DNA from 3 places in the Protofrankia sp. BMG5.30 genome. Region 1 is predicted to be linked to each of the others. Evidence: riboswitches for the same ligand, from Rfam matches in the RefSeq annotation. Region 1 holds a riboswitch; each other region holds the start of a gene.
The links. A riboswitch is a leader RNA that binds a small molecule or an ion and turns the genes downstream of it on or off. The one in region 1 is predicted to bind cyclic di-AMP.
Positions count from the first base shown of each region.

Region 1 (4,253 bases):
AGCGATGTACCGCATGGTCACGTAGGCGGCCGTGAAGTTACTGAAAGTAATCAGTCTCACCGCGTCCGGCGATACCGAGCCTACTGATGATCATATATGAGCGAAAGCAGGATCCGATGCGTGTCGGGATATACCTGGACGATCAGGGGCGGTCACTGGACGCGGTCGTGGCGGCGGCCCGTGACGGGGCGAAGGCCGGCTTCGCCAGCGCCTGGATGACCCAGTTCGGCGGGTGGGACGCGCTCACCGCGCTGGCGGTCGTGGGCCGGGAGACATCCGGTATCGAGGTCGGGACAGCGGTGGTGCCGACCTATCCCCGCCATCCGCTGGTGCTCGCCAGCCAGGCGCTGACGGTGCAGGCGGCCGTGGGCAATCGGCTCACCCTGGGTATCGGGGTGAGCCATCGGCCCATCGTCGAGGGCCAGTTCGGCTACTCGTTCGATCGGCCCGTGGCGTACCTGCGGGAGTACCTGTCCGTGCTGGTCCCGCTGCTGCACGGGGAGAGCGTCACCCACCAGGGCGCGTCCCTCACCGCCGTCGGCGCCGTTGACGTGCCGGGCGGCAAGCCGCCGTCGCTGCTGATCGGCGCGCTCGGCCCCGCGATGCTGCGGACCGCCGGTGAGTTCGCCGACGGCACGGTCACCACGTGGACGGGCCCGGCGACCCTCGCCGACCACATCGTGCCGACGATCACCCGAGCCGCCAGCGCCGCGGGACGGCCGGATCCTCGGGTGGTGGCGCTCAGCTTCGTCTGTGTGACCGCGGACGCCGACGCGCGCCGGGAGTGGGTCGCGCAACGGTTCGCCATGGTCGGCCAACTGCCCAGCTACCGGGCCGTCCTCGACCGGGAGGGTGTGGACGGCCCGGGGGAGACGGTCATCCTCGGTGACGAGGCGTCCGTCGAACGGCAGATCCGGCGGCTGGCGAGCGCCGGTGTCACCGAACTGGTGGCGCAGCCGATCGGCTCGGCACGGGAGCAGGCGACAGCGACCGACCTGCTCGTCGCGCTCAACACGCCGCCCGCCGGCTGACCTGGTGGGGGCGAGCTGGCCGGCAGACGGATCCGAGAACTGGCATCCCGCTGGCTCTCCCGTCCGGTGGAACGCCGATCCTCCGCGCCGCACGCGAATACAGTCGTAACGGCTGGGTGCGGGGGTGGGCGGACGGAGTCGGTTGTCGCTGCCGGAAGGAGTTGCCGCAAAGGTGAGTGGGTTGTTGGAGGACGGGGAGGCACAGCCGGTTCTCACCCGGGAGCTGAGACTCGCGGCATATGTGGTCTGCATCCGGGACGGTAAAGTGCTGCTCGCGCGCTTCGCCGGCGCGGGTCAGACGTTCTGGACGCTGCCCGGCGGCGGGCTCGATCACGGGGAGGATCCGCTTGCCGCGGCGATCCGCGAGGTCGAGGAGGAAACCGGATACGACGTCGTGATCGAATCCCTGCTCGGTCTAGACTCGATACGCCGGAACTTTCAGCGTGCGGTGGGTGTAGAAGCCGACCAGCAGACCCTGCGGGTCATTTACGCCGCCCGGGTGGTGGCCGGTGAGCTTCGCTACGAGGTGGGCGGTTCGACTGACCAGGCCGCATGGGTCGATCTTGAAGGGGTCCATGCTCTCGAGCGGATCGATCTGGTCGACATAGGGCTGGAGCTCGAACGCAGCCGCCCACCGCTCGGCCGGGTGGACCGGGACCGCTTCCGTCTCTGAAACCGGTCAGGAGTCACAGCCGGGCGCCCGGTGGAGATCCGACCGAAGTCCGATCTCCACCGGGATGACGCCGACTCCCCGGGACGAACCAGATGGTTACCTGGGGCACGGGCCGTCCGGGTCTACCGGATCAGCGAAGCCGGTCCGGTGGGAGGCCCGAGCATGAAACCAGAAACAGAAATGGAAAGAGCAGGGAAAGAACAAAGAATGCGGCCGTGCCGTCGGTGGACGGTCAGCCGATCTTTCCGGACCAGCAGTGCTTGGACGCGTACCACGGTCCGGTGCCCTGCTGCGAGTAGAGGATACGAGCGCGTTTCCACTGCTCCTCGGGGCTGGCCTGYTGCGGCAGACCGGACCCGCCGACACCTCGCCAGGTGGGTGGCAGGAACTGGAACAGCCCACCGGCGCCGATCTCGTTGACGACGCGCGGATTGCCACCGGATTCACACTGTGCGATGGCGGAGAGCACCTGGTCCGAGGCCGGTGCCGCGTTTGCTGGCTGGGATACCGCGACGCTGCCGCCGATGGCTGCGACAACAGCCGGAACGGCGATCATCGCGCGGGTGCGGGTCCTGATTCCCACGCGGTTACGCCGCCTGCTGTGCCTGGTCGCGCCGTCACGCGTATGTCCGTCACGAGTACGTGTCTGGGACATGATGATGTCCTTCCCCACGCCTGCGAGGTGAGCTGTCGGGTTCGGGCTGGGACTGCCCGGCCGCGTTCCGCGGCTTCACCCCAAGGACGTCCGATGCGCGACGCCCGCAAAAATTGGTTCCCCCGCTCCTGCCATTGGTTTGGCTTCCGTCGGCCGGGGCAGGATTCGGCGTGTCGCCCGACGGGTGCCTTCTTCGCGAAGGCACGGCGCAGACCATACGCACGGGTCCGACCTGGAAAGCAAGAGGGGACGGACGGCCGTGAAGATGAGCACACCTTATTTCTGATGTTGATTGTCGCACCGGTCATCCGGTAACGCGCGCGCCCGCGCGCTCATTATCTGGACGGGCATGTGACGCCGGCGAAGCGTGGCGATATCGTCACGATTCCGGCCGGGTGTTCCTGCGCGCGGCGTGGATGGTCGGGCCGAATTCGTGACCGCCGGTACCACCGTCACGGAAATGTTCATGGAAATGAACATGGAAATGCCCGTCGGAAGCTCGCCGAAAATGGCCGGGGAAGGCGGTCGAGACGATCGTGGAAGGCCGTGACAGTGGCCGGAGGGGTGCTCTTCGACGCAGCCGTCGCATGGCCGGAAGCGCCGCGCGGAGAAAGCGCTTGCCGGGGGCTGGCGGCGGTGTGGAAGGCGTGTATCGTGTTCGCCTTGCTCGCGCCGCTGTACCCGCCCGCGCCCGCCCGTGCCGTCCGGGCGGCTCGCGCGGCCGACGCGTGTACCCGATGCGCGCCAAACCCGTCACCGGAAGGAGCCCGGGGAATTCGATACCGCGCCGCCGTTCCCCTTGTCATCCCTGTGCCGCCGCTGCCAGGCCTGCCCTGGCACGTCCCGCGGGGAGGGCTGCCGGAGTGTTGACGAGTGGAGGCCGTTCGCGGCCTGCCCTGGCACGTCCCGCGCCCGGACGGCAGGGATGCCGTCCGGGCGCGGGACGCCGTCTACCCGCGATCTTCCAGCGGCCTGCCTGTGACCTTCCCGAGGCGACGCGACGCCGGCCGGGTGCCGCGACGCCGGGTGCCGTGGCACGGGCATCATGACCCGGAGGATTGGGACATTGACAGGTCATGGTGGGAGGAACTGACCACACAGCCGTGTCGACGGGCGCGTGCGGCCGGCTGATTTGCGAGGCTGACCGGCATGATGACGCTGGCGGCGTGCGCGGTGCTTTCGATGCTGGTCTGGCTGGTCCTCGCGGCCGGGCACGGAATGTTCTGGCGGACCGACACCCGGCTCGACGCCGCTGCCACCGGCGCGGCCGGCGGGCCCGAGCCGCCCGGCGGCTGGCCCGCGATCACCGTGATCGTGCCGGCCCGGGACGAGGCCGAGATGCTGCCGCACACCCTGCCGGCCCTGCTCGGGCAGGACTACCCGGGACGGTTGCGGATCTTGCTGGTCGACGACTCCAGCGACGACGGTACCGGCGATGTCGCCCGCGTCATCGGCCGGGCCGCGGGTGCTGGTGACAGGCTGACGGTCGTCGACGGCCAGCCGCGCCCGGCCGGCTGGGCGGGCAAGGTGTGGGCCATGGAGCAGGGCGTGCGCGCGGCCGGGCCCGACGCGCGGTGGCTGCTGTTCACCGACGCCGACATCGCTCACGGCCCGCACTCGGTGACCCGGCTGGTCCGCCACGCCACCGGTCGCGGGCTCGACCTCACGTCGCTGATGGCTGTGCTGCGCACGAGCAACCGCTGGGAGCGGCTCGTCATCCCGGCGTTCGTCTACTTCTTCGCCCAGCTCTACCCGTTCCGCCGGGCCAACCGGCCGACGGCGCGCACGGCGGCGGCGGCCGGCGGGTGCGTCCTGTTGCGCCGTGCCGCGCTGGAACGCGCCGGTGGGATCGCCGCCATCCGCGGCGCGGTCATCGACGACTGTTCGCTGGCCA
Region 1 is NZ_MOME01000039.1:71,779-76,031, reverse strand. It holds gene BL254_RS19390 (LLM class F420-dependent oxidoreductase) at 117-1,031, shown strand; gene BL254_RS19385 (NUDIX hydrolase) at 1,204-1,704, shown strand; gene BL254_RS19380 (transglycosylase family protein) at 1,937-2,260, opposite strand; cyclic di-AMP (ydaO/yuaA leader) riboswitch at 2,364-2,540, opposite strand; gene BL254_RS19375 (glycosyltransferase) at 3,509-4,253, shown strand, end outside.

Region 2 (4,253 bases), on a different contig from region 1:
CCCGGAGCACGCAGACCGCCGGCTCGCACACGGGTTCCTACCCGGATAATCTGGTTCCGATCGTCACCGCCACGACGGGATACCGAGTTTTCCTGGCAATAAAAGTACGATGAAAGCAATAAGCGCGCGTACCCGTGCGCTACCATCCGCTCCCGAGCCCCGGCAAGAGCTGTCGGCCCGATGTGCGCATCCTCACGAAGCGGATTCCCCGCTTGTTCGGCGCCCAGCAATTGTTGTTATGGTCTGCGCCGTGCTCGCGATACAGCGAACACACGTCGGGCGGCACGCCGAATCCTGCCCTCGTCCGACGAAAACCCAAACTTGTGGCAGGAACGGGGGACCCACTTCCGGGCGCCGATATCGGGCGTCCTCGGGGTGAAGCCGCAAATGCGGCCGGGCAGTCCCAGCCCGAACCCGACAGCTCACTTCGCAGGCGTGGGGAAGGGCATAAAACCAATATGTCCAGTGCACGTTCCCGAAATCGACATCACGAAACCGGCCGAACCCGGCTGGGCGCTCGMGCGCTGGTGGTCGCTCCCGCCCTGGCCGCGGCGGTCAGCGGAAGCATCGTGATGTCACAACCCGCCAGCYCCGCCACCACCTGGGCACAGCTACGCCAGTGCGAGTCCGGAGGGAACTACAGCACCAATACCGGCAACGGCTACTACGGTGCCTACCAGTTCTCGCTGAGCACCTGGCAGAGCCTCGGCTACACCGGGCTGCCCAGCAACGCCTCGCCCGCCACCCAGGACGAGGCCGCGCTGAGACTGGCCAACCGGTCCGGCTTCGGCCAGTGGCCGATCTGCGGCCAGGGGATGGGCGCCGACCAGCTGGCGGCAGGCGCCAGTTCGTCCGGGGCCGGTTCGTCCGGGGCCAGTTCGTCCGGGGCCAGTTCGTCCGGCAGCGGCTCGGTGAGCGCGGGTGGGTCGACCGGGTCGACCGGGACCCAGCGCTGGGTGGTGAGTCAGAGCGCGCAGCGTCTCGCGGACAACACGCTGTTCACCACCGGACTGATCTACCAGGTGCGCTCGGACGTACGAACCTGGCAGCGCCAGATGAACAGGCTCGGCTACCGGATCAGGATCGACGGCCGCTARGGCCCCCAGTCCGCCTTCGCCGCCACCCTCCTGCAGGGCTCGCGGGGCCTGCAGGTGGACGGCATCTGCGGCCCACGAACCCGGGCCGCCACCTTCGGCTGAACGACCGGCTGAACAACCCGGCAGTCGAACGGCCCTCGACGCGGCCGGCACCGCCCACCGGCGGCCCGCACGGCCCGAAAACAGGCGGCCCACCCGTGGCTGGACATCCGACGGATCGGGCTGGAGCACCACGGACAGCACAGCCATGATCTCTTCTCGTGTCAGGCCTCCGGCCGCATCCGGGAGAACCCCGGATCCGGCCGGCCTGGGAGCCGATCCCGCAGGGTCGGGAACCGACCCGGACGATCCCGCTCCCCGGTGTGCTCCAGAAGTGACAATAAGCACATTATCGATACGCAAGAAGCTTTACCCGTCACCATAAGTCACAGAATCCAGAGAAGGTGACCCCGCAGCGAAGCTGGGTCGCACCGTCAGGTACGGTGACACATTCACGGTGCTTAGCCCATTCGGGTGATAGCGGTCACGTGGGTGTAGTTCATCCGACACCCCGATTTGCTTCGATAGAACCAGACTCGCTAGAGTCCTCCCCACTCGCCGGATCGGTGAGGCCGCCCGGACGGACGCCGAGTCCTGTCCCCGTTCGGTACGGCCCGAGCTACCGCGGAGCCACAAGGACAGGATCGGGGGAACCACCATCCGGACGTCCTCTCACGGAGTCCTTGGGGTAAAGCCGGCAGCGTCTCTCGGCGTCGCCGGCCGGGCTTGATTCCCGCCCYCACCCGACAGCTCACCTCGTAGGCGACGGGAAGGACCGACCCACATGCCGTCTGGTGGCAGGCACCGCGCCCCGCAACCTCCCTCCACCGTCATGAAGGTTCTGCGTACCACCGGTGCCGTAACGGCACTCGTGAGCAGCGGCCTGGCCGTCACGGCCGCACCCGCGAGTGCGGCGACCGCTGACGACTTCGCCAAACTCCGCCAGTGCGAGTCCGGTGGCAACTACCGGATCAACACCGGCAACGGCTACTACGGCGCCTACCAGTTCGACGCCAAGACCTGGCACAGCCTGGGCTACTCCGGTCTGCCCAGCGACGCACCGCCGGCGCTCCAGGACGAGGCCGCCTACAAGCTCTACAACGCCCGCGGCTGGTCCCCATGGCCGTCCTGCTCGGCCAAGCTGGGCCTGACCCGCACCGGCCCGGCACCGTCGTCGTCCAGCAGCACCGCCGCCCCCGCTCCCAGCAGCCCGATACAGCGCGCGATCACTCCGGTGCAGCCGGCGATGACACTGGAACGCGCCAAATCCCTGTTGAACTCGGAGGACTTCACCGGGACGGCACTGTCCACCGCYCTGGCCTGCGAGGTCCGCCCCGACGCCTACGTCTGGCAGAGCGAGATGCGCCAGAAGAAGTTCATCCTCCAGGTGGACGGACGCTTCGGYCAGGAGTCCCAGGGCCTGGCATCGCTCTACTCGTATCTGACCCGGGTGGACGACGGCAGCACCGGTGTGGTCGGCAAGAACCTCTGGGACGTCACCGTCACCGACCCGGCCGTCCTGTAGCATACCGGGTGTACCTTTTGCGCCATTTTGTAGCTTGAAACTTTGCGGCCAAAGGCTTTTACGGCCAAAGGCTACGGAACGTTCAACGCCGTTCCTTTGCCGCCGGGTCGCGGCCGGGTGACCTACCCGCCTCGTACCCCGATCAAGTGATGGACCTACCGGTTCACCCCCTCCCGGTGGGTTCATCATCTGACGGATTTCCCTCCCCCAGTTGGATGCGCGGCCGATCGGATCCGGCAGGATGAGCCCCATGACAACCTCGCCCGGACGACCGGATCTGCTCGGTGGCCCACCACCGGCCAGGCTCACCATCGATCCCGCCGCGGCGCAGGCGCTGGGCGCCGGCGAAGATCCGGAGACCGTTGCCAGCCGCTTTCCCGACTCCAGTCTCGCCTGGGCAACCCTGGCCGAACGCTCTCTCGACGCCGGCAGACCGGTAACCAGCTACGCCTATGCCAGGACGGGGTACCACCGCGGTCTCGATCAGCTACGCCGCGCGGGCTGGCGCGGGCACGGGCCGATCCCGTGGTCCCACGAGCCCAACCAGGGCTTCCTGCGGGCGATCGCGGCACTGGCCCGCGCGGCCACCGCGATCGGCGAGACCGAGGAGGCCACCCGCTGCCGCGACTTCCTCGCCGACAGCGATCCCCAGGCGGCCGGCGTCCTAGGGCTCAAGACCACCTGAGCCACTCGTGAGCATCGCCTCACCAGCGTGGGGTATCCACAGCCTGCCGGCAGGCTACTTACGTCCGATGTAAGTTACGTCCGATGTAAGTTACAGGTGATGTAGGTAGGGGCGGATGGCGTTCGTCAATCGCACCGAAGAGCTTGCCGCGCTGGAACGCTGGTGGGCCTCGACCGACCCACGGCCGGCGGTGGTCTGGGGACGGCGCAGAGTCGGCAAGACCGCCCTGCTGCACCGCTTCGCCGCCGGACGGCGGTCGATCTTCCATACCGGCGCCGGCCGCGCCGCCCCGGGTGAGCTGGCGCCGCCTGCGCCCGTGAGGAGATCCGGAACTCGCCACCCGAAACCCTTACCATCACAGTCAGCGACATCTTCTCCCCGCCCTGACGCTGCCGGGCTCCGGGACCGGTCCGCTGTCGGCAGGTCGGTGGGGTCGACGGGTCGGCAGATCGACGGGGACGCTGGAGCGCGTGGCGGGCACCATCCCGATCCATGACGTCCGTAAACCGCKTCGAATGGGCCGGTGTCTCCAGGATTTCCTGGGCGGCACGACAAACGATGTGAATCCAGGGTTGTGGCCGCGACACCGAATTCACATCGTTCGGCAGCCACAGCCACAGCCGCCGGAACAGTGGCCTTGTTGTTTGCCGATACCGGCTTCAGTACGGACAAGGCCCGATGTATGCAGATTCGGTGCATACCGTGCTTCCATGCCCTCTGCCGAACACGAATCCCCGGTCGCCCTGACCAAGCTCGACCCGGACCTGATGGCCTGGCTGTTGGCCACCGTGTTCAACGTAAAGATGCCCTAATACCATCACGCCCGCACGGAGGCCACCGACGTCCACGTCATGGTCCCGCGCACCTACCACGCCGACGGCATGGTGCTGTTCTGTGATCCGATGGA
Region 2 is NZ_MOME01000049.1:38,077-42,329, forward strand. It holds cyclic di-AMP (ydaO/yuaA leader) riboswitch at 296-451, shown strand; gene BL254_RS21660 (transglycosylase family protein) at 459-1,199, shown strand; cyclic di-AMP (ydaO/yuaA leader) riboswitch at 1,750-1,915, shown strand; gene BL254_RS21665 (transglycosylase family protein) at 1,921-2,661, shown strand; gene BL254_RS21670 (DUF3151 domain-containing protein) at 2,912-3,346, shown strand; gene BL254_RS28760 (ATP-binding protein) at 3,462-3,842, shown strand; gene BL254_RS21680 (hypothetical protein) at 4,198-4,253, shown strand, end outside.
Region 2: another riboswitch for cyclic di-AMP. It lies ahead of BL254_RS21665 (transglycosylase family protein); the one in region 1 lies ahead of BL254_RS19380 (transglycosylase family protein).

Region 3 (4,253 bases), on a different contig from region 1:
CCGACCCCGGCAAGCCGCTGCCGCTGGTCCTCGTCCTGCATGATGACAACAGCGACGCGGGCGCGATCGAAAAGATCACCGAGGCCTCGACGCTCGCCGACCGACGGGACTTCGCCGTGGTCTACCCGGAAGCCGTGGACGGCGAATGGAGGTTGGACGATCCCCAGGGCGCGGACGTGCAGTACCTGCGTGACGTCGTGCGCTACGTGTCGCAGGAGCGGTCGAAGATCGACCAGTCCCGGATCTACATCTGGGGCCTTGGCGAAGGTGGGCGTGCCGCCCTCGCGGTTGCCTGCGCGGCGCCCGGCAACGGGCTGAAGTTTGTCGCCGTCGCGACGGTGGGGCCGGTCGGGCAGAGCCCGAGCTGCTCGCCAGAAACCCATGTCCAGCATGTCGATGGGGCGTGGAACGAACGGGTCACGCGCGCTCTGTGGGACTTCTCCAGGCAGTTCAAGGCGTAGGAGCGGGCGGTCCCGGTGGTCGTCCGCCATGGCTTGGGGAACTCGCGGAGGAGGCGCCTGCGGGGAGCTTCGGTCTCGGCCGGGCATCCGGTCGGTGGGAGGGGGCGGCTCCCGCCGACCGACCGGACTGTGGGGGGGGTCCAGTACGACCGGCCGGCGGAAGCCTCTTGTTCCGCCGGGCTTTCCGAGCTGGGGGGGTTGGCTCGGTCCGACCAGCGGAAGTCATCATCGCGGGATGCCGCCCGCGGAGTGCCGCCAGGTCGGTGTCGACATCGACCTGGCGGCAAGGTTCACGCACAACCGGAGGGGGAGGCTGTGTGGGAACCCGCCTGTGAATTGTGTTTATAAGGTTTGGTTATCAGTACACGAAGCCGTGTACTGATAACCAGCTGCGGACGCGGGCTGATCGGTTCAGTCAGAGAACCCGGCCGACAGAATACGACGTGGTGTAGATGMACCTCAGCGAGACGACGTCGCCTGACTTGGGCGCCACCCACATCTTACCATCGCCCGCATAAATACCAACATGGTAGATATTACCTGGCGTGCCGTAGAAAATCAGATCACCCGGCTGCTTGTTGTACTGCGATATCCGGGTGGTCGCCTCGTACTGTCCCTCGGCGGTGCGGGGGAGGTTGCGTCCCAACTGCTTGAAGACGTACTGGACCAGCCCCGAGCAGTCGAAGGTGTAGGGGCCCTCCGCGCCGTAGACGTAGGGCTTGCCGGCCTGCTGGGCCGCAAGATACACCGACCGTTCGCCGAACGAGCTGGCGGCTGCGAGTGCGCCCGAGATGGCGCTGCTCACGGCCGAGCCACTGACGCGGGCAGTCTGGAAAGGCCGGGGCGCCGGGGTATTGGGGATCACGGTCAACGTGCCGACGTTGGTCGACCGTGTCGACCGCAGAGCGTCGGTTCCGTCGAAAATCGCGGTGACCTGCGTGGTGGTGAGGACCTTGGCAGTGTAACTGGTGAAGCCCTGCTCGTTGGTGTAAAGGTGCTTGAAGGTCGCCCATCCCTCCGGCAGCTTCACCTGGACCTTGACGAGCTGGTTGGCCAGCGGCGCGTGGGTGACCGCGTCCTCAAGATGGAATCCCACCTCCACCGGCTGGTCTGCCTTCACGGAGACGTCCGGATTCGTGACTTTGAGCACGACACCGGTCTTGGGATGCAGGTCGGTCTGGTCGAGCACCTGACTGGTGACCGATCCGGAACCGTCCGTGGACAGCGGATTGATGGTGGAGGTGCGCAGGCTGGCCAGCGATGCCTGGCTGCCGAACTGTGATCCGAGCGTTATGGGCGAGGTGACGGAAGCATCGTCGGAATTTGAGTCGGCCGTGGCACATCCGGCCAGGGCGACACCGGACACCGCGACGGTACCGGTGGTCATCACGGCGACAGCGGCCCGAGCTCGCGAGCGGCCCGTTCCGGACTGCTGCGTGGGCGCGCGATGTCGGCCACGTGTCGGGCGGTCGACGTGCCGGTCGATCTGCTGCCGGCGGGGTGACGACGAAGCCGTCTGCGACGAACGCGATCGTAGTGCCGGATCAGGCTGCACATCATGCGRAGACAAAGTTGTGATCCTTCCCGTTCGCCTGCGAGGTGAGCTGTCGGGTTCGGGCTGGGCTGCCCGGTGGGTCGCGCGACCATCGCGCTGCGCACTTCACCCCGAGGACGACACCGCGGTTCGGTGCCGCCCGGTGGAGGATGGGTCCCCCGCTCCTGCCCTGGTGACGACTCGGAGGGAACACCGGGACCGCGGGCAGGATTCGGCAGTTCGGCCCGGTGTGTCGTGACGTCGGCGCGAGACTAGTTCATARGGATGGCGCTAGTAAACACTAGTCCCTCACAACTACCCCAAGTAGTTGTATGAAGTGTCATAGCCGGCTGTTCTACCCCATCCTCCTTCGCCGGCCGGGGCGGCGTCGGGTGCGACCAGCTGGCTTGTGACCTTCGGTCGCCCGGCTGACGTGCCGCTTTCCGTGACTTGCGGGATGCGGAGGATGACAATACGCCATAGCGGCGGCAGATGGTCGGCTGGGGGCCTTCGGGCACGGATAGTCAGCAATATCGCTACTTTGAGTAGCGATCAGCACTATCCGCCAACAGCACTCTGCTCCTTTTGCGAAAATTATCCGGTTTGTTGGTGTCGGGTTGTCGGCCTCCTGACGCGTGTCGGAATGTGACGTCGTACTCTGGCAGTGCCTCGCCCGGATCGGTTCGTCCGGGTCAGTCATGTGATCAGGGCAGCATGACGGGTGATCAGGAATCGTGTCGATGCTCCCGGGGGAGGCGCTCGCCGTGACGCGCTCCGCTCCGGGGTCCGCACCGGACGGGCACGGCGCGCTCCAGCCGGGCGCGTCTGCCTCGCGGCCGCGTCCTCGCCGGGTGGGCYTCGTTGTGATTGGCGCGGGTGTCGCGGGCCTGGTGGCGGCGGTCGTACTGGCTCGTCGGGGTATCGACACGCTCGTGCTCGAGGCCGCCAGCCGGGCCAGGGTGGAAAGCCGTCCACGTGCCGGGCTGCTCGGGCCGGCGGCGGTGGACGCCCTGGAGCGCAACGGGCTTGCCGACGGCCTGCGGGCCGAAGGTGCGCCACACCACAACTGTGAGTTCCGGCATCGTCGCAGAGCGTTTGTCGTCGAGTATGCTCGCCACGCGGGCGGACACCATCACGTCGTCTACCCGCAGCAGAAGCTCGTCGCCGACCTGGTTGCCGCCTACCTTGCCGCGGGTGGCGTCATCGAGTTCGGCGTCACTGACGTGATGCTGGACGCGCTGACCTCCGACCATCCCGCCGTCTCGTTCGTCACGGCCGACGGGCAGCGGCAGACAGTGGAAAGCCGTTTCATCGCGGGCTGCGATGGTCATCACGGCGTTTCCCGCGGATCGATCCCCGAGGGCGCGTTGCGCCACATCCGACAGCGTGACAGCGCATGGGCCTGGCTCGCCGTCCTGGCCGCGGTCACCCCGTCCACGGATAAGATCATTTATGGGGTCAGCCCGCGGGGATTCGCCGGCCACATGCTGCGTGACCACCGGACAAGCCGCTTCTACCTACAGGTGGAGGCCACGGCCGACGCCGCGGACTGGCCGGCCGAGCGGATCTGGGAGGAACTGCACGCCCGGCTCGCCGTGGACGCCGACTGGCAACTGGCGGAAGGGCCGTTGCTGGAGCCGCCGAACGTCATCACGATGGACTCGGTCTTCTACGAACCGATGCGGTTCGGACGTCTCATACTCGCCGGGGACGCCGCGCGCCGGGTACCACCGGCGGCGGCCAAGGGCGCCGGGCTCGCCATCGTCGACGGTGAGACGCTCGCGCTCGCGGTGGCGGCAGCCCTGCACGACGCGGACGAACGTCCGCTGAACGCCTACTCCGAGGTGTGCCTGGGCCGGGCCTGGCTGGCGCAGGAAGCATCGACGAAACTTCTGCAGCTGGTCAACGTCGAACTCGCCGACCCGTTCGCCCGGCGCCTGCAGGACGTTCGCCTGGACCGGCTCCGAACCTCACCGGTCGCCGCCGCCGAATTCGCGGACCACTATCTCTCCCCTCGTTAGGGCGTGTCGTTACTGGTGGCGGGTGCGGGGGGGCGGCCGGCGGGAGAGCAGACCGGAGGTCTGTAGGACCTGGAGTTCGATCGCGAGTTCGTGGACCTCCGGCGGCAGCGAGCGATGGCTGGCGGCCAGAGCGGCCAGGGCGGTCTGTGTCCGGTCCGCGAGGCTGTCCAGAGCACGCTGGTGCGTACGCATCTGGGCGCGCTCGTCCTGAATCGCGCGCAGCGTCTCCTCCTGCCA
Region 3 is NZ_MOME01000005.1:225,524-229,776, forward strand. It holds gene BL254_RS02695 (PHB depolymerase family esterase) at 1-461, shown strand, start outside; gene BL254_RS02700 (C40 family peptidase) at 877-1,848, opposite strand; cyclic di-AMP (ydaO/yuaA leader) riboswitch at 2,037-2,207, opposite strand; gene BL254_RS02705 (4-hydroxybenzoate 3-monooxygenase) at 2,859-4,016, shown strand; gene BL254_RS02710 (hypothetical protein) at 4,026-4,253, opposite strand, start outside.
Region 3: another riboswitch for cyclic di-AMP. It lies ahead of BL254_RS02700 (C40 family peptidase); the one in region 1 lies ahead of BL254_RS19380 (transglycosylase family protein).